Regions from separate parts of the Falsiroseomonas sp. E2-1-a4 genome, predicted to be linked through region 1. Evidence: predicted binding sites of a transcription regulator. Region 1 holds the regulator's gene; each other region holds the start of a gene.
The links. Region 1 encodes HrcA, which represses chaperone genes, less so after heat shock. Its sites were predicted from a motif close to GTTNGCACTCNCNNNNNGNGAGTGCNAAC; they were not measured.

Region 1 (5,752 bases):
CCGCCGCCCGTCGCAGCCGCGGCTTTTCGCCGGCCGGCACTTCCCGGTCCAGCAGCCCGTGCATCGCCGCTACCGTCTGCGGGCTGAGGCGGTGGATGCCCTCCGCCAGCCGGTTGGCCAGCGCGGTCGCCTCCGGCGTCAGTCCCGCCGTGTCCAGCGTGACGCGGGGGTGGGAGAGCTTCGCGAGCTGGGACAGCGCCTCCGCCTCGTCCCAGATCAGGCCGAAGAACTCATTCACCTGGTGCACCAGCCCGGCGGAGGGGCGGCCGCGATGGCCGTGTTCCAGCGCGGACAGATAGGCGGATGAGACCTGCAGGTGGGTCGCCATGTCCTTCAGCGTCACCCGCCTCTGGCGCCGCAGCATCCGCAGCCGGGCGCCGAAGGGCGTCACCGGCGCCTGCCGTTGGGCGGCGCCTTGGGGGGCGGCAGGTTGTTTGTGCGCCGGCGGCGCAGCAGCAGATTCACCGCGCCCGAATTGGTCGGGTGCGGATGCGCGGCGCCGAGCACCAGGGGGCGCAGTTCCGGGTCGTTCAGCCAATGCGGCAATTCGCGCTGCAGGATGCCGCCTTCCGGCTGCGGCCCCTTGCCGGTGACGATGGTGACGGTGCGGATGCCCTCCGCCGCCGCGCGGTGCAGGAAGGCGCGAAACACCAGATGCGCCTCCGCCACGCGCCGCCCATGCAGGTCCAGCGTGCGTTCGGCCCGCATGTCGCCGCGGCGCAACGCGGCCCAGCGCTTGCGGTCGAGGCCGCCCGGCACCTCGCCGACGCGGATCTCGGGCGGCGGCAGCGGGCGCGCGGGTTTGGGCGGAGGGGCTATGGCAAGCTGCGCCGGGGGCTCAGGTGCGGGTGCCGCCGCTGGGGCGGGGGGCGCCGGCGGGCGCTGATGGCCGAATAGCGGCCGGATCTCGGCGGTGAAGGCGCGCCACAGCGCGAGATCGGCCTGGTTCAGCCGCTTTTCGCGCATGGCCCGGTTCAATCGCCTGGCGCGGCGGGGGCGCCCGGTTGGGTGGTGGCGTCCGCCCGTGCCTCGGCGGGGCTTTCCATGCGCGGCGCGGGCTCATCCTCCACCAGCAGGATATGCAGCCGGCGCGGGCCATGCGCGCCGAGCTCCAGCGTCTGCTCGATATCGGCGGAGCGCGAGGGGCCGGTGACCAGCATGATGTTGCGCGGCATGAACCCGCCGGTCAGCGCATCCGGCGTGCCTTCCCGCAGCCGGTCCCAGGCTTCCTCATAGGCGCCGACCACGTCGGACGCGCGCAGCACGGCGATTTCCGTATCCGGCAGCAGGTTCAGCGTGGTCGGCCGCTCGGCGGCGGAGGGCAGCACCAGCGTGCCGGTTTCCGCGATGCCGGCCCAGGCATGTTGCAGGGACACGGCATCGGAGGCCTCGGCACGACGCGCCTCCCGCTCCAGCATCGGGCGGGTGGACCAGTCGATGCCCGTCAGCTCCGGGTGCGGCGCCATCACCAGACGGGCGGGCAGGTTCTGCGCGGCCAGGTAATCGGCGACGGCGGCGGGGATGGCGGCGTGGTCGGGCACGCGTTCGACCGTGCCGAATTCCTTCTCCACATTGCGGATGAACAGCGCGATCTGCTCGGGCCGCGGCAGGCGGGACCGGGCCGGGATCAGATGGCGCGGATGCGTGGCGATGCGGCCCGCGAGCATCGCCTGCTGGTCGGCCGGCAGCGGGCCGCGCTTCAGGCCGCGGCGGATGGCGCCGAGGATGGCGTCCTTGCTCATGGCCGTTCGGCCTCCATCGCGTCGCGCACCGCCTGTTCCAGCTTGCCCAGCGCGAACTCGATCCGGTCCAGATCCTCGTTCAGCCGCGCCGCGGGGGTGTCCGCGTCGATGCGGGCATAGATTTCTTCAAGTGTCCCGGTGGGGCGGGGGGCGGTGCGAGTGGGCGCGCGCTGGTCGGGGAAGCGGTAGCCATGGATGCGCTCCGCCTCGTCGCCCGCCGGCAGCATCGGGTCGCGGCTCATCGGCGCGCCGCCCGCTGCTGGGCCTTGTAGCGGGCCATGAAGGTCCCGCCCGGTTCCGGCGCCGGCAGATCCCGCCCCGCGGTCCAGCCGCCGGCCAGCGGCAGCGACTTGAAGGCGCCTTTGCCGCGGCCGAGCAGCGACAGCGCGCCGATGCCGAGCCTGGTCGCCATCCGGTACATGCCGGGCCGCTTGGCGAACCAGGCCCAGAAGGCGAGGCCGGAGCGGACGGATTGCGGCGACAGATGCCGCTCGAATTCGCGTTCGCGCCAATGCCGCATCAGTTTTGGCAGCGGGATCTTCACCGGGCAGACGCTTTCGCATTTGCCGCAGAAGGTACTGGCGTTCGGCAGGTTGCCGGCCTTGTCGATGCCGATCAGCGTCGGGGTCAGCACGCTGCCCATCGGGCCGGGATAGACCCAGCCATAGGCATGCCCGCCGGCCACGCCATAGACCGGGCAGTGGTTCATGCAGGCGGCGCAGCGGATGCAGCGCAGCATTTCCTGGAAATCGGTGCCGATCATGTTGGACCGGCCATTGTCGATCAGGACCACATGGTAGTCCTCCGGCCCATCCAGGTCGGCTTCGCGCCGGATGCCGGTGGAGAAGGTGGTGTAGACGGAAAAATCCTGGCCGGTGGCGGACCGCGCCAGCAGGCGCAGCAGGCTGGTCGCATCCTCCAGCGTCGGCACGACCTTTTCGATGCTGGCCAGCACGATGTGCGTCTTGGGCAGCGTCTGCGTCAGGTCGCCATTGCCTTCGTTGGTGACGATGACGTTGCTGCCGGTCTCGGCGATCAGGAAGTTGGCGCCGGTGATGCCGACATCGGCGGCCAGGAAGCGCGACCGCAGCTTGGTGCGGGCTTCGGCCATGATGTCGCTACGTTCGTGGAACACGCGGTCCTTCGGAAGTTCCGTATGGATCTCCCGGAAGGTCTTTTCCCAGTCTTCGCGATTGAGATGGAAAGCCGGGCCGATGATGTGGCTCGGCGGTTCCTTGCGAATCTGCAAAATGTACTCGCCGAGGTCGGTTTCCACCGGCTCGATGCCATGGGCCTCCAGATGCTCGTTGATGCCGAGCTCCTCGGAGATCATCGACTTGCCCTTGGTGACCGTGCGCGCGCCCTTGTCGCGGCAGATCTTCAGGACCGCCGCGCGGGCTTCATCGGCGGTCGAGCACCAATGGACGGTGCCGCCGGCGCGCTCCACCTGGGCGGCATAGGCCTCCAGGTAGAAATCCAGGTTCGCCAGGGTGTGGTTCTTGATGTCGCGGCCGATGTCGCGCAGCTGCTCGAACTCCGGCAGGGCGGCCACCGCGGCGGCGCGCTTGCCGTGGGAGGTGCTCTTGCTGCGATCGAGCGCCTTCTGCAGCCCGGCATCGGCCAGGGCGCGGGCGGCATTCGCCTTGAAGGCGGGGGAGGTGATGTGGACCAAGGTGCTCTCCTGCTCGCCGCAGATATAGCTTAGATCGCGCCTGCTAGCCCAGCAGCCGCCCGATCACCCGCGCCGTGTAATCCACCACCGGGATGATCCGCCCGTAGTTGATGCGCGTCGGCCCGATCACGCCGATGGCGCCCACGATCTGCTCCGCCCCGTTGCGGAAGGGCGAGACGACCATGGACAGGCCGGCGCTGTCGAACAACCCGCTCTCGGCACCAATAAAAATCTGCACCCCCTCCCCGCGCTGGGCCAGGTCGAGCAGCCGCAGCATCGTCTCCTGCGCTTCCAGCCGCTCGAACAGCGCCTGGATTTCTTGCACCCGCTGGGCGTGGTCCAGGCCGAGATTCTGCAACAGCTTGGCCTGGCCGCGCAGGATCAGCGACCCGCCGGCGCCGCCGGCCCAGGTGCCGAGCCCGGCCTCGATCACCTGCTGCGTCAGGGCGTCCAGCGCCGTGCGGTTGGCGGCGATCTCCTCCGCCACCGTGCCGCGGGTTTCCTCCAGCGTGCGGCCCGAAAGGCGGGCGTTCAGGTAGTTGCTGGCCTGTTGCAGGGCGGAAGGCGGCAGGCCGAGCGGCACCTCGATGACGCGGTTCTCCACCTGGCCATCGGCCGTCACCAGCACCACCAACGCCCGCCCGGTGCCGAGTGCCACGAATTCGATATGCCGCACCGGCGCTTCCCGCTTGGGCGCCACCACCAGCCCCGCGGCGCCGGCGAGGCCCGAGAGCATCTGGCTCGCCTCGCCCAGCGTTTCCTGCAAGGACCGGCCGCCGGCGGCGCAGCGGGCGGCGATGGCGTCCCGCTCCTCCTCCGGCAGGGCGCCGAATTGCAGCAAACCGTCCACGAACAGCCGCAACCCGCGTTCCGTCGGCAGCCGCCCGGCGGAGGTGTGCGGGGCAAACAGCAGCCCGGCATCCTCCAGATCCGCCATGACATTGCGGATGGTGGCCGGGGACAGGGCGTGCGGCAGCCGGCGCGACAGGGTGCGGGACCCCACCGGCTCCCCGGTCTGGACGTAGGTTTCCACCAGCTCCCGGAAGATCGCCGCGCTGCGGTCGTCCAGCCCGGGTGGCAAGGGGCTCATCGCGGGCGACCCGGTGGGTCGCGGCGGCCTGGCGATTGGACCCATAGGGGCATGTCCCAAACCGTGAAGTTGCAAAGGGATGACGCTAGGGGGCGGGATGTGGCCGGGTCAACCGCGCCGGGGCGTGCCCGTCGGGCATCATCGCCCTATGTCGGGCGGCGCTGCCCCGGTGGCAAGCTTTCGACATGATTGCGCCACATGGCGGTTACAACGGCCGGGCTAGCCTGCGGCAACACGGGGGTCGCGACATGGGGCGGGCTTGGGTGCGAATGACAGCGGTGTTCGCGGCGGCATCGCTGCTGCTGGCGGGCGGGGCGGGGGTGCTGTCCTCCCTGCTTGTGGCGCCGGTGCGGGGGGCCGGGCGGATGGTGGCGCTGCTGCTGGCCTCCGTCGCGGCGGTCGGGCTGGGCCTGTTGCTGCTGGTCGGGCCGGTCGAGCCGGCGTTTTTCCTGACCGGCTTCCTGACTGGTTCCCGGACTTGGATGGAGGTGCCGATCGCCTGGCTTTGAACCCGGCACGGTTGACGCCCCGCGGGCAAGGCGGGCAGGTGGCGGCCATGCTGCGCCTTGCCCTCCTCCTCGCGCTGCTCACCTGGTCGTCGGGCCTGTCGGCCCAGGTCGCCGTGGATGATCCCTGGACCGCCTGCACCCGCGCCATCACGGCCGCGGAGTCCCGGAGCGGCATCCCGGATGGGTTGCTGTTGGCCATCGCCCGGGTCGAAAGCAGCCGCGCCCGCCCCGGTGGCGGCGCCGCCCCCTGGCCCTTCGCGCTGAATGCCGGCGGCGAGAGCATCTTCCCGGAAACCGCGACCGAGGCGGTGGAGACGGTGCAGGCGCTGCGCGAGGATGGCCGGCGTTCCATCGATGTCGGCTGCATGCAGGTGAACCTGGTCTATCACCCGGAGGCCTTTCCGGACCTTACCCAGGCCTTCCACCCGCCCAGCAACGTTGCCTATGCCGTGCGCTTCCTGCGGGAGCTGCGCGGCCGCACGGCGAGTTGGGCGGAGGCGGTGGCGCAGTATCATTCGGCCGAGCCGGGCCGGGGCCTCGCCTATCACACGCGGGTGCGGGTGGCGCAGGGTGCGGCGCTGGCGCCAAGGGTGGTGGCCGGGCTATGCGCGCCGGGGTTGCGGGCGCGGCTGGTGATCCCACCGGGCGCCGGCGCACGTCCGCGCCTGGTGTGCCGCCGGTAGGATTTTCGTTCGGGGAACCCGCGCGCCCTGCGGCGCTTTCATCGATATCACGCGGA
Region 2 (5,752 bases), on a different contig from region 1:
CGGCGGCTACGGCTTCGGCGCGCTGCTCGGCACGGGCCTCGCGCTGGCGGCGCAATTGCTCGGTTGCGCGGCATCTTATGCCTGGGCGCGGCTGCTCGGGCGGGGCTGGGCGGAACGCCGCATGGCGGGGCGCTTCGGCCACCGGCTGCGACCGCTGCGCGACGCGCTGCGCCAAAGCCCGTTCGAGGCGACGCTGGCGCTGCGGCTGCTGCCGGTCGGGAACAATCTGGCACTCAACCTGCTGGGGGGCATGGCCGGGCTGGCGGCCGGGCCGTTCCTGGCGGCCTCGGCGCTCGGCTACCTGCCGCAGACGGTGGTCTTCGCCCTGCTCGGCAAGGGCATACGGGTGGAGGGCGTCTGGCAATTGGCGCTGGGGGTCGGGCTGTTCGTCGTCTCGGCGGGCATCGGCCTGGTGCTGCTGCGGCGGCATCGGGCGGCACGCGCGCTGGACGGCGAAAACTGACGCGCGGCTTGCGCAGGGTCATGGACGCCCCGACATGGTCCGGGGGAAGGAGTGGCCATGGATACGGATGTCGCCATCATCGGAGCCGGGCCCGCGGGCCTCGCTTTGGCCTGTGCGCTCGCCGGCAGCGGGCTGCGGATCACCTTGCTGGAACGCGCGCCGGAAGCAGCCATCGCCGATCCGGCCTTCGATGGGCGGGAGATCGCGCTGACCCATCGCTCCCAGGCCATTCTGCGGGAACTGGGCGCATGGGCGCATATTCCCATGGCCGAGACGGCACCCTTGCGGGAGGCGAAGGTGCTGAACGGCGCCAACCCGCTGGCGCTGCGCTTCGCGCCGGGGCGGGCGGGGGAGCCGCTGGGGCGGCTGGTGCCGAATCAGCTGATCCGCCGCGCCCTGTTCCAGACCGCCGCCACCACCGAGGCACGGCTGGTCGCCGGCCGCGCCGTCACCGGCCTTTCACTGGCGCCTCAGCAGGCTGTGGTGACGCTGGAGGGGGGCGATACGGTTTCCGCGCGGGTCGTCGTCGCCGCCGATTCGCGCTTCTCCGAGGCTCGGCGCCTGGCCGGGATCGGCGCCGCGATGCTGGATTTCGGGCGCAGCATGATCGTGGCCCGCGTGGCGCATGAGGCGCCGCATGATGGCATCGCCACCGAATGGTTCGGCCATGGCCAGACCATCGCCATGCTGCCGCTGAACGGCGCCATGTCCTCTGCGGTGCTGACCCTTGCGCCGGCGGAGGCAGAGGCGGCGATGGCGATGACGCCGGAGGCCTTCGGGGCAGAGGTGACGCGGCGCTACCAGGGGCGGCTCGGCGCGATGAGGCTGGCGGGCACGCGGCATCTGTATCCGCTGGTCGCCGCCTATGCGCATCGCTTCGTCGGGCGGCGTTTCGCGCTGCTGGGGGATGCGGCGGTGGGGATGCATCCGGTGACGGCGCATGGCTTCAATTTCGGACTGTCGGGCGCCGAGATCCTGGCCGGCGCGATCCGCGGCGCCAGCGATCCGGGGGCGGTGGCGGGGCTGTTCCGCTATGCCGGCGCCCATCGGCGGGCGACGCTGCCGCTGTTCGTGGCGACCAATGCGGTGGCGCGGCTGTATTCGGATGACCGCGCCCCGGCCCGCCTGGCCCGCGCCGCACTCATCGGGGCAGGGGCCGTGCTGGCGCCGGTGCGGCGGGCGATCGTCGCCGGGCTGATGGATGCGGCACCGCGTCTGGGCCCCGCGGCGCGGCTGCGGAGCTGAAATGAAGTCTTGAATATTTTCCTATGATCGGCTATGTCGCCATCCCGTTGCAGGGAGGCGCGCCATGGCCGAGACCGTCTGGACACCCGGGCCTTTCACCGCACAGGTGATCGACCCGGCGCTGGTGGCGCTGGCGCTGGATCCGCCGGAGCGGCTGGCGGGGGTGCGGCAATTGCTGCTCGGCACCGCATTGCAGGAAAGCGGCCTGCGGCATCTGCGCCAATTGGCCAACCGGGACGGCACGCGCGGGCCGGCGCTGGGCTATTTCCAGATGGAGCCGGCAACGCATGACGATATCTGGGCGACCTTCCTGACCTTCCGCCCGGCGCTTGCGGCGCGCGTGCGGGCGGTTCCGGGCGCCGCGGTGGGCCGGCCGAAGGCGGAGCTTCTGGTGCACAACCACGTCTATGCCGCGGTGATGGCGCGGCTGCGGTTCCGTCGCGCGCCGGGCGCGCCGCCGGCGGCGGGCGATGTGCGGGCGATGGGCGCCTATTGGAAGGCGTATTACAACACCGTGCTCGGCAAGGGCCGGGCCAGCGAATTCGAGGCGAAGCTGGCCGCGGCCCTGCCGGCGTTGTCTCCGGAACTCAGTGCAGGATGAACTGCCCGCCGGCATAGCGCAGCTCCGCCGGCCTGATCAGGGCGGTGGAGGCGACGCGGACGGAATGCAGCGGCCCCTCGATCTCGCGCTGCCAGAAGGCCAGGAACTGGCCGAGCGCCGGGAAGCTCGGCGCCAAGTCGTGCTTCTGCCAGATGAAGGTCTGCAGCAGCCCGGGATGGTCCGGCATGTGGTACAGGATTTCCGCCGTGGTCAGGCGCCAATCGGGCGCCGCAGCGGGGTTTGCGAAGCGTTCGAGGCCAGCGAGTTCCATCGTGCTCCTTCCCGGCCCTGCCTGGGCCATTGCGCGTGTCCCGGGGGCAAAGGCACCTCCGAGGCAGGTCAGCATGGCATGGAGGGAGGCTGGCTTTGCAAGAAAAACCTTCGCAAACAATGTGTTAGCACTCGCACTCGGAGAGTGCTGCCGAGACTTGACGTTTCGCGGGTGCTGGCCTACATCGCTGGCACTCCTCTGGGGGGAGTGCTAGCGGCGCCGGATCGGGTTCGCTGGCCGCTGTTATCTCCGGAAGAGCTTGCCAATCACTGGAAGCGACAGGAGAAGTCCATGGGCTTTCGTCCACTGCATGACCGCGTTCTCGTCCGCCGCGTTACGGCCGAAGAGAAGAGCAAGGGCGGCATCATCATCCCCGACACCGCCAAGGAAAAGCCGCAGGAGGGAGAAGTCATCTCCGTCGGTTCCGGCACGCTGAACGACAAGGGCGAGCTCCGCGCGCTCGACGTGAAGGCCGGCGACCGCATCCTGTTCGGCAAGTGGTCGGGCACCGAAGTGAAGCTCGATGGCGAGGAGCTCCTCATCATGAAGGAGTCCGACATCATGGGCATCCTCGACACCCCTTCCGTGGCGAAGGCGGCCTGACGACGGCGGAAAGGGGCGCAGGACACCGCGCCCCGTCTCCTGCCGCTCGGCCAATACTTCGCTTGGTTTCCTCAACGGATTGATTGGGATTTATCACCATGGCAGCTAAAGACGTTAAGTTCGGCGCCTCCGCGCGCGAGAAGATGATTCGCGGCGTGGACATTCTGGCCGACGCCGTGAAGGTGACGCTGGGCCCCAAGGGCCGCAACGTCGTCATCGACAAGAGCTTCGGCGCGCCGCGCATCACCAAGGACGGCGTCACCGTCGCCAAGGAGATCGAGCTGGCCGACAAGTTCGAGAACATGGGCGCGCAGATGGTGCGCGAAGTGGCCTCGAAGACCAACGACACGGCCGGCGACGGCACGACCACCGCGACCGTCCTGGCGCAGGCGATCGTCCGTGAGGGTGCCAAGGCGGTTGCCGCCGGCATGAACCCGATGGACCTGAAGCGCGGCATCGACAAGGCGGTCATCCAGATCGTCGCCGAGCTGGAAGCCAAGACGAAGAAGATCACCACCTCCGCCGAAGTGGCGCAGGTCGGCACCCTCTCCGCCAACGGCGAGTCCGAGATTGGCGAGATGATCGCCAAGGCGATGGAGAAGGTTGGCAACGAGGGTGTCATCACCGTCGAGGAAGCCAAGTCCATCCAGACCGAGCTCGATGTCGTCGAGGGCATGCAGTTCGACCGCGGCTACGTCTCCCCGTACTTCATCACGAATGCGGAGAAGATGATCGCGGAGATGGAGAACCCCTACCTCCTCATCTTCGAGAAGAAGCTCTCCCAGCTCCAGCCGATGCTGCCGCTGCTCGAAGCCGTCGTGCAGTCCGGTCGCCCGCTGGTGATCGTGGCCGAGGACGTCGAGGGCGAGGCGCTCGCGACCCTGGTCGTGAACAAGCTGCGTGGTGGCCTGAAGATCGCCGCCGTCAAGGCGCCGGGCTTCGGTGATCGCCGCAAGGCGATGCTGGAAGACATCGCGATCCTGACCGGTGGCCAGGTGATTTCCGAGGATCTCGGCATCAAGCTCGAGAACGTGACCCTCGCCATGCTCGGCCGCGCCAAGCTGGTGAAGATCGAGAAGGAAAACACCACGATCGTCGACGGCGCCGGCGAGAAGACCGAGATCCAGGGCCGTTGCGAGCAGATCAAGGCGCAGATCGAGGAGACCACCTCGGACTACGACCGTGAGAAGCTGCAGGAGCGCCTGGCGAAGCTGGCTGGTGGCGTCGCCGTCATCCGCGTCGGCGGCTCGACCGAGGTCGAGGTGAAGGAGCGCAAGGATCGCGTTGACGACGCGCTGCATGCGACCCGCGCCGCGGTTCAGGAAGGCATCGTGCCGGGCGGTGGCACCGCGCTGCTGCGCGCCAGCACCAACCTGCACACCCTGAAGGGTGCGAACAGCGACGAGCAGGTCGGCATCGAGATCGTTCGCCGCGCCATCCAGGCGCCGCTGAAGCAGATCGCCGAGAACGCCGGCAAGGATGGCGCCGTGGTTGCGGGTGAAGTGCTGCGCAGCGACGAGTACACCTTCGGCTACGACGCCCAGAAGGACGAGTACAAGAACCTGGTGGACGCCGGCATCATCGACCCGACCAAGGTCGTGCGCACGGCGCTGCAGGATGCGGCCTCCGTCGCGTCCCTGCTGATCACCACCGAAGCCATGGTGGCCGAGCGTCCGGCGAAGTCGGCTCCGGCCGGCGGTGGCGGCGGCGGCATGGGCGGCATGGGCGGCGACATGGACTTCTGATCGCGACCGGCAGCCGGGCAACCGGCTGCCATTGCGAGCAGGATTTTGCCGAAGAAGGGAGGCGGGCCGCAGGGTCCGCCTCTTTTTTTTCGTCATGCAGACACAATTCTGACAACGCCGTGACCGCCAGCGGGTCACCTTTGACTCGCTGTTACACGAGCCAGCATGCTGTCGTTGTCATCGCGTACGGCTCGCCTCACCGTGCCTTCCGGACCATACCCCGGGGCCGCTCCACAGGTTCCGCCGCCGCATGGCGCCCCGCCCGGGCGATCGGCGTCTGGGTGAGCTTGTCTGGAAGGAGCCCGGTTCGCATGGCGACTGGCACTGTGAAGTGGTTCAACGCGACGAAGGGCTTCGGCTTCATTGTCCCGCAGGATGGCGGCAAGGATGTGTTTGTGCACATCACGGCCGTGCAGAAGGCCGGGCTGCAAGGCCTGAATGAGGGCCAGAAGGTCTCCTACGAAGTGGCAATGGAACGCGGCAAGGCCGCGGCCATCAACCTCCGCCCCCTGTAGGATCTGGCCTGCGGCGCAAGCGCGCCGCGCCGCCTCGGGCGGGGACACGCCCAGGATCGACCTGGCAGGGCGGGGGTTCCCGCCCTTCTTTTTTGCCCGGCGCGATCCGTATTCACACCCGGTTCGATGCGCGGCTTTTTCGACGCGGCGGTTCAGTCAGAATCCACCACCACCCGGATCGCGCCCAAATCACGCAGCGTCGATTCCGCGGCGTGCTGGGTGGCCTCGTCCGGCGCGCGTAGCCCGATCGCCGGCGCATCGCTCGGTGGCAGCCGCTGGGTCGGCTCCTCCGGCGTCTCGCTGACGGCG
Region 3 (5,752 bases), on a different contig from region 1:
CTGGTTGGCGTGCTTGTCATCTGGACACGTCATGGTGGCGCCCCGACCTGGCGCTGTCTACCGGCGGCTGCGGCCCAAATGCGGGGGACCCGCCCTGGATTCCCGCGGGGGTCCCGACCTGGCTCAAGCGGGGGACCCGCCTCGGCCCAATGCGGGGAACCCGCGCGATTTCATTTCGTTCACGTCATTGCGTTTCGGCGCCAACGTCATCTTTCACTCAAGGAGTCCGCCATGCGCATCAGCGCCGGCTGCCAGATCACTTACGAATGCCCGCAGCCGACCCCGATGCTGCTGATGATCAGCCCGCATCCGTCCCGCACCCCGGACCTGATCGGCCCGCACCAGGTCACTTTCGAGCCGGCCATCCCCGCCCGGCACTACCGGGATGGCTTCGGCAACACCTGCACGCGCATCGTCGCCCCCGCCGGGCGGCTGGTGATCTCGACCCGTCTGCTGGTGCAGGATACCGGGCGGCCAGACCCGCTGCTCCCCTATGCCCGCCAGCACCGGGTGGAGGATCTGCCGGATGAGGCGCTGGTCTACCTGCTGGGCAGCCGCTACTGCGACACGGACAAGCTGGGCGATTTCGCCTGGGCGCAGTTCGGCCAGGGGCCGGAAGGCTGGGCGCGGGTGCAGGCCATCTGCGACTACGCCCACAACCACATCAAGTTCGACTACATGAAGGCCAGCGCCACCCGCAGCGCGCATGACGCGCATCGGGAACAGGTCGGCGTCTGCCGGGACTTCGCGCATCTGGCCGTCACGCTGTGCCGCTGCGTCAACATCCCGGCGCGCTACTGCACCGGCTACCTGGGTGACATCGGCATGCCGCCGCCCTACGGCCCGATGGATTTCGCCGCCTGGTTCGAGGTGTATCTGGACGGCGCCTGGCACACCTTCGATGCGCGCAACAACACGCCGCGCATCGGTCGCATCCTGATGGCGCGCGGGCGGGATGCGACGGATGTCGCCATCACCACCACCTTCGGCCAGTGCACCATGACCGATTTCCAGGTCTTCACCGATGAGGTTCCGGCTTGAGTGGTCCGCCCGCCGTCAGCGTGGTGAATGAGAACGGCGCCTCGCCACTGGTGCTGGTCTGCGAGCATGCCAGCAACCACATCCCGGCGCGTTACAACGCGCTGGGCCTGCAACCGGCGGAGCTGCAGCGCCACATCGCCTGGGACGTCGGCGCGGCGGCGCTGGCCGGACGGCTCGCGGCGCTGCTGGATGCGCCTCTGTTCCTGTCCGGCTATTCGCGGCTGCTGATCGACTGCAACCGCCCGCCCGGCGTGCCCAGCAGCATTCCGCTGCGCAGTGAGGCGACCGACATCCCCGGCAACCAGGGGCTGACGGCGGCGGAGGTGGCGCAGCGTCAGGACGACTATTTCTGGCCCTTCCAGCACCGCATCGCGCGCTTCCTGGATGCGCGGCCGACGCGCTTCCTGCTTGGCGTGCACAGCTTCACCCCGGTGTTCCACGGCATGCCCCGCCCCTGGCAGGCCGGCGTACTGTATGGCGAGGCCACCGGCTTCGGCACCGCGCTGATCGCCGGGCTGCGCCAGGACCCCGCGCTGACGGTGGGCGACAACGAGCCCTACCGGATCGAGTTGGCGGAGGACTACACCGTGCCGGTGCATGGCGATGCGCGCGGCATCCCGGCCGCACTGATCGAGGTGCGGCAGGATCTTCTGGCCGATCCGGCCGGGATCGAGGCCTGGGCGCAGCGCTTGGCACCCATCTTGGCGGGAACCATGGGCTGAAACCGTCGCACTGAACGGTTTGGACTTGCACGGACCCTCGCGCAGGCCGATATCTCTGGCACTCCGAGGGGCCGAGTGCCAGCCCGCGCGGCTGTCCCCGTTGGGACGCGACATCCTCAAAAGAGTCCGACCATGAGCTTCCGCCCCCTGCAGGACCGCGTCCTGCTGCGCCGCATCGCGGCTGAGGAAAAGACCGCCGGCGGGATCATCATTCCCGACACCGCCCAGGAGAAGCCGCAGGAAGGCGAGATCATCGCCACCGGCCCGGGCGCGATCCACGCCAATGGCAAGCTGACGCCGCTGGATGTGAAGGCCGGCGACCGCGTGCTGTTCGGCAAATGGTCCGGCACCGAAGTCAAGATCGACGGGGAAGACCTGCTGATCCTGAAGGAATCCGACCTGCTGGGCGTCATGAAGGCCTGATGCCGGCGGCCGCAGGGCCGCCACGCCGTGCCTCTCATGCCTGGGCCATGCGCCCAACAAGGAACTGAAAAAATGCCAGCCAAAGACGTGCGCTTCGGCGCCGATGCCCGCAAGCGGATGCTGCGCGGCGTGGACACCCTCGCCCAATCCGTGAAGGTCACGCTCGGCCCCAAGGGTCGCAATGTGCTGCTGGCTAAAAGCTGGGGCGCGCCGCGCATCACCAAGGACGGCGTTTCCGTCGCCATGGAGATCGAGCTGCCGGACCGCATGGAAAACATGGGCGCGCAGCTCGTGCGGGAAGTGGCGTCCAAGACCAAGGACATCGCCGGTGACGGCACCACCACCGCCATCGTCCTCGCCCAGGCCATCGCCCGCGAGGGCATGCAGGCGGTTGCCGCCGGCATGAGCCCGATGGGCCTCAAGCGCGGCGTCGATGCCGCCGTGGTCGCGCTGGTGGCGGAGCTTGCCGCGCGCAGCCGCCCGATTGCCAGCGAGGCCGAGATCGCCCAGGTCGGCACCGTCTCCGCCAATGGCGAGGCCGAGATCGGCCGGATGATCGCAGAAGCGATGACCAAGGTCGGCAAGGAAGGCGTCATCACCATCGAGGAAGGCAAGATCGCCGCTACCGAGCTGGAGATCGTCGATGGCATGCAGTTCGACCGCGGCTATCTCTCGCCCTACTTCGTGACCAATGCGGAGAAGATGGCGGTCGAGCTGGACGCGCCCTACATCCTGATCTGCGAGAAGAAGCTCTCCGCCCTGCAGGCCTTCCTGCCGCTGCTGGAAGCCGTCGCGCAATCCGCCCGCCCGCTGCTGATCATCGCCGAGGATATCGAGGGCGAGACGCTGGCGACGCTGGTGGTGAACAAGCTGCGCGGCGGGCTGAAGGTGGCCGCCGTGAAGGCGCCGGGCTTCGGTGACCGTCGCAAGGCGATGCTCGAGGACATCGCGGCGCTGACCGGCGCGCAGGTGATCTCCGAGGATCTCGGCATGAAGCTCGAGAACGTCACGCTCGAGATGCTCGGTACCGCCAAGCATGTGCGGATCGAGAAGGAAACCACCACCATCGTCGATGGCGCCGGTGCGAAGGACGCGATCCAGGCGCGCATCGCCCAGATCAAGGCGCAGGTGGAGGAGACCACCTCCGACTACGACAAGGAAAAGCTCCAGGAACGCCTGGCCAAGCTGGCCGGTGGCGTCGCCGTCATCAAGGTCGGTGGCAATACCGAGGTCGAGGTGAAGGAACGCAAGGACCGCGTCGAGGACGCGCTGCATGCGACCCGTGCCGCGGTTGAGGAAGGCATCGTCCCCGGCGGCGGCGTGGCGCTGCTGCGCGCCAGCCTGATCCTGGCAAACCTGAATGCCGAGGATGCCGACCAGAAATTCGGCATCGAGATCGTCCGCCGCGCGGTGGCTGCACCGCTGCGGCAGATCGCCACCAATGCCGGCGAAGATGGCGCCGTGGTGGCCGGCGACGTGCTGCGCAACCCGGATCCGAATTGGGGCTACGACGCCCAGGCCGGCGAGCACAAGGACCTGGTCGCGGCCGGCATCATCGACCCGACCAAGGTGGTGCGCGCCGCCTTGCAGCACGCGGCTTCCGTCGCGGGGTTGCTGATGACGACCGAGGCGATGATCTGCACGGCGCCCGAGCCGGGCGAATCCGAAGGCTGAGCAACGGGCCGGAAGCGGGGTCTCCGCTTCCGGCCACCCGGCCTATTGTGCTGCGCGCACCAACTGGCCCGGCCGCGCGCCTGTCTCCTGCCCCCGTTCCATGATCGGCTGGCCAGAGACGATGGTCATGTCGTAGCCCTCCACCCGCTGCACCAGGCGACGGCCGCCGGCGGGCAGGTCGTAGATCATCTCCGGATGGTGCAGGCGCAGCGCCTCGAAATCGATGACGTTCACATCGGCCTTCTTGCCGACCTGCAACCGGCCGCGATCGGTCATGCCGAAGAAATCCGCCGTCTCGCTGGTCTGGCGCTTCACCGCGAATTCCAGCGACACGCGATCGCCGCGCACCCGGTCGCGCACCCAATGCGTCAGCATGAAGCTGGGCATGGAGGCATCGCAGATCACGCCACAATGCGCGCCGCCATCGGACAGCCCGTTCACCGTATGCGGGTGCAGCATCATGTCATGCACGACCGAAAGATCGCCGCCGACATAATTCACCACGGGGAAATACAGCATCCGCCCGCCATCATCGGCGGTCAGGTAGTCGTAGCAATAGGCCGCAGGGTCCTGGCCGGCCTTGGCGGCCAACGCGGCGATGGAACGCTCCGGCGGCGGCTCGTAATCCGGCGGGTCACCGAGGGCGAACATGTTGTCCCAGCGCGTCGCGATCTGCCGCGACAGCGGCGGCACCACATGCAGCAGCCGGGCCGAGGCTTCCTCCGCCAAAATCTTCGCCCGAATCGCCGGCTCCCGCAGTTTTGCCAGCTGCTCCTTTGGCGGCAGCGCCGCCAGTTCGTGAAAACCCTCGCGCAGGGCAAAGGGATTCAGCGAGGTGGTGAGGCCCAGGATCAAGCCCACCGGCCGGCAAGCCACCTGCGCGGATAGCGGCAGGCCATCGGCGCGGGCCGCATCCACATTCGCCATCAGTCGGCGCCAACGCTGCGGGTCGTAGTTGCGGTCCGTCAGCAGGAACCAGACCGGGCGGCCGGAGATGGTGGACAACTCCCGCATCCAGCGAAAATCCGCCGCCTCATCCTCGAAATCGGACAGCATCCCGAAGGTGCCGCGACCGGCGCGGCCCATGGCGCGGCCGATCGCCAGCAATTCCTTCTCCTCGGCATAGCGGCCGGGCACCAGGTCGCCCGTCGGCGTCTTGTGCTGGTCGGTGCGGGAGGTGGTGAAGCCGAAGGCGCCGGCGCGCAGCGCATGCTCCGTCAGCGTCGCCATCTCCTCCATGTCATCCGCCGTCGCCGCCTGCCGGTTCAGCCCGCGCTCGCCCATCACATAGACGCGCAGCGGGTGGTGGGCGATCTGCGCGCCGATATCGATGGTGCGCGGCATGGAACCCAGCACGTCGAGGTATTCCGGGAAGCTCTCCCAGTTCCACTTCAACCCCTCGGTCAGGGTGATGCCGGGAATGTCCTCCACCCCCTCCATCAGGTCGATCAGCGCCTTGTGGTCGCGCTTGCGGACCGGCGCGAAGCCGACGCCGCAATTGCCGAACAGCACGGTGGTGGCGCCGTGCCAGACGCTGGGCGCCAGCACCGGGTCCCAGGTGGCCTGGCCGTCGTAATGGGTGTGCACATCGACCCAGCCGGGCGTCACCAGCCGGCCTTCGGCCTGCACGTCCCGCTTCGCCGGCCCGGCCTTGCCGCCGACCTGCGTGATGCGGTCGCCGTCGATCGCCACATCGCCGATGAAGGCGGGCTGGCCGGTACCGTCCACGATGGTGCCGCCACGGATGACCAAATCGTGCATGGGAAGCCCCTCTGCCTGATGCGCCCCGAACCGGCGCTTGCATCCCAGTCTTGATATATTTGCCGGAAGCGGTGTCAATGCGCGCGGGGCGAACAGGGAACCGAATTGATGACGATCGAACGGCGCGACCT

Region 2: groES (co-chaperone GroES) is a predicted target of HrcA. The motif match lies at 2,767-2,795, and genes of this name have one in related genera.
Region 3: groES (co-chaperone GroES) is a predicted target of HrcA. The motif match lies at 1,818-1,846, and genes of this name have one in related genera.

What each region holds. Positions count from the first base shown of each region.
Region 1 is NZ_JBHMFS010000001.1:254,596-260,347, forward strand. Features, by position in the region: gene ACFHNC_RS01280 (helix-turn-helix domain-containing protein) at 1-391, opposite strand, end outside; gene ACFHNC_RS01285 (Smr/MutS family protein) at 388-966, opposite strand; gene ACFHNC_RS01290 (LutC/YkgG family protein) at 975-1,742, opposite strand; gene ACFHNC_RS01295 (hypothetical protein) at 1,739-1,984, opposite strand; gene ACFHNC_RS01300 (LutB/LldF family L-lactate oxidation iron-sulfur protein) at 1,981-3,414, opposite strand; gene hrcA (heat-inducible transcriptional repressor HrcA) at 3,458-4,504, opposite strand; gene ACFHNC_RS01310 (hypothetical protein) at 4,774-5,013, shown strand; gene ACFHNC_RS01315 (hypothetical protein) at 5,061-5,696, shown strand.
Region 2 is NZ_JBHMFS010000012.1:137,719-143,470, reverse strand. Features, by position in the region: gene ACFHNC_RS14850 (TVP38/TMEM64 family protein) at 1-463, shown strand, start outside; gene ubiM (5-demethoxyubiquinol-8 5-hydroxylase UbiM) at 521-1,708, shown strand; gene ACFHNC_RS14840 (hypothetical protein) at 1,773-2,309, shown strand; gene ACFHNC_RS14835 (usg protein) at 2,296-2,580, opposite strand; gene groES (co-chaperone GroES) at 2,872-3,183, shown strand; gene groL (chaperonin GroEL) at 3,282-4,928, shown strand; gene ACFHNC_RS14820 (cold-shock protein) at 5,240-5,443, shown strand; gene ACFHNC_RS14815 (hypothetical protein) at 5,596-5,752, opposite strand, start outside.
Region 3 is NZ_JBHMFS010000016.1:24,174-29,925, reverse strand. Features, by position in the region: gene ACFHNC_RS17235 (GlxA family transcriptional regulator) at 1-20, opposite strand, end outside; gene ACFHNC_RS17230 (transglutaminase domain-containing protein) at 232-1,041, shown strand; gene ACFHNC_RS17225 (N-formylglutamate amidohydrolase) at 1,038-1,763, shown strand; gene groES (co-chaperone GroES) at 1,896-2,186, shown strand; gene groL (chaperonin GroEL) at 2,259-3,860, shown strand; gene ACFHNC_RS17210 (N-acyl-D-amino-acid deacylase family protein) at 3,903-5,621, opposite strand; gene ACFHNC_RS17205 (ABC transporter substrate-binding protein) at 5,730-5,752, shown strand, end outside.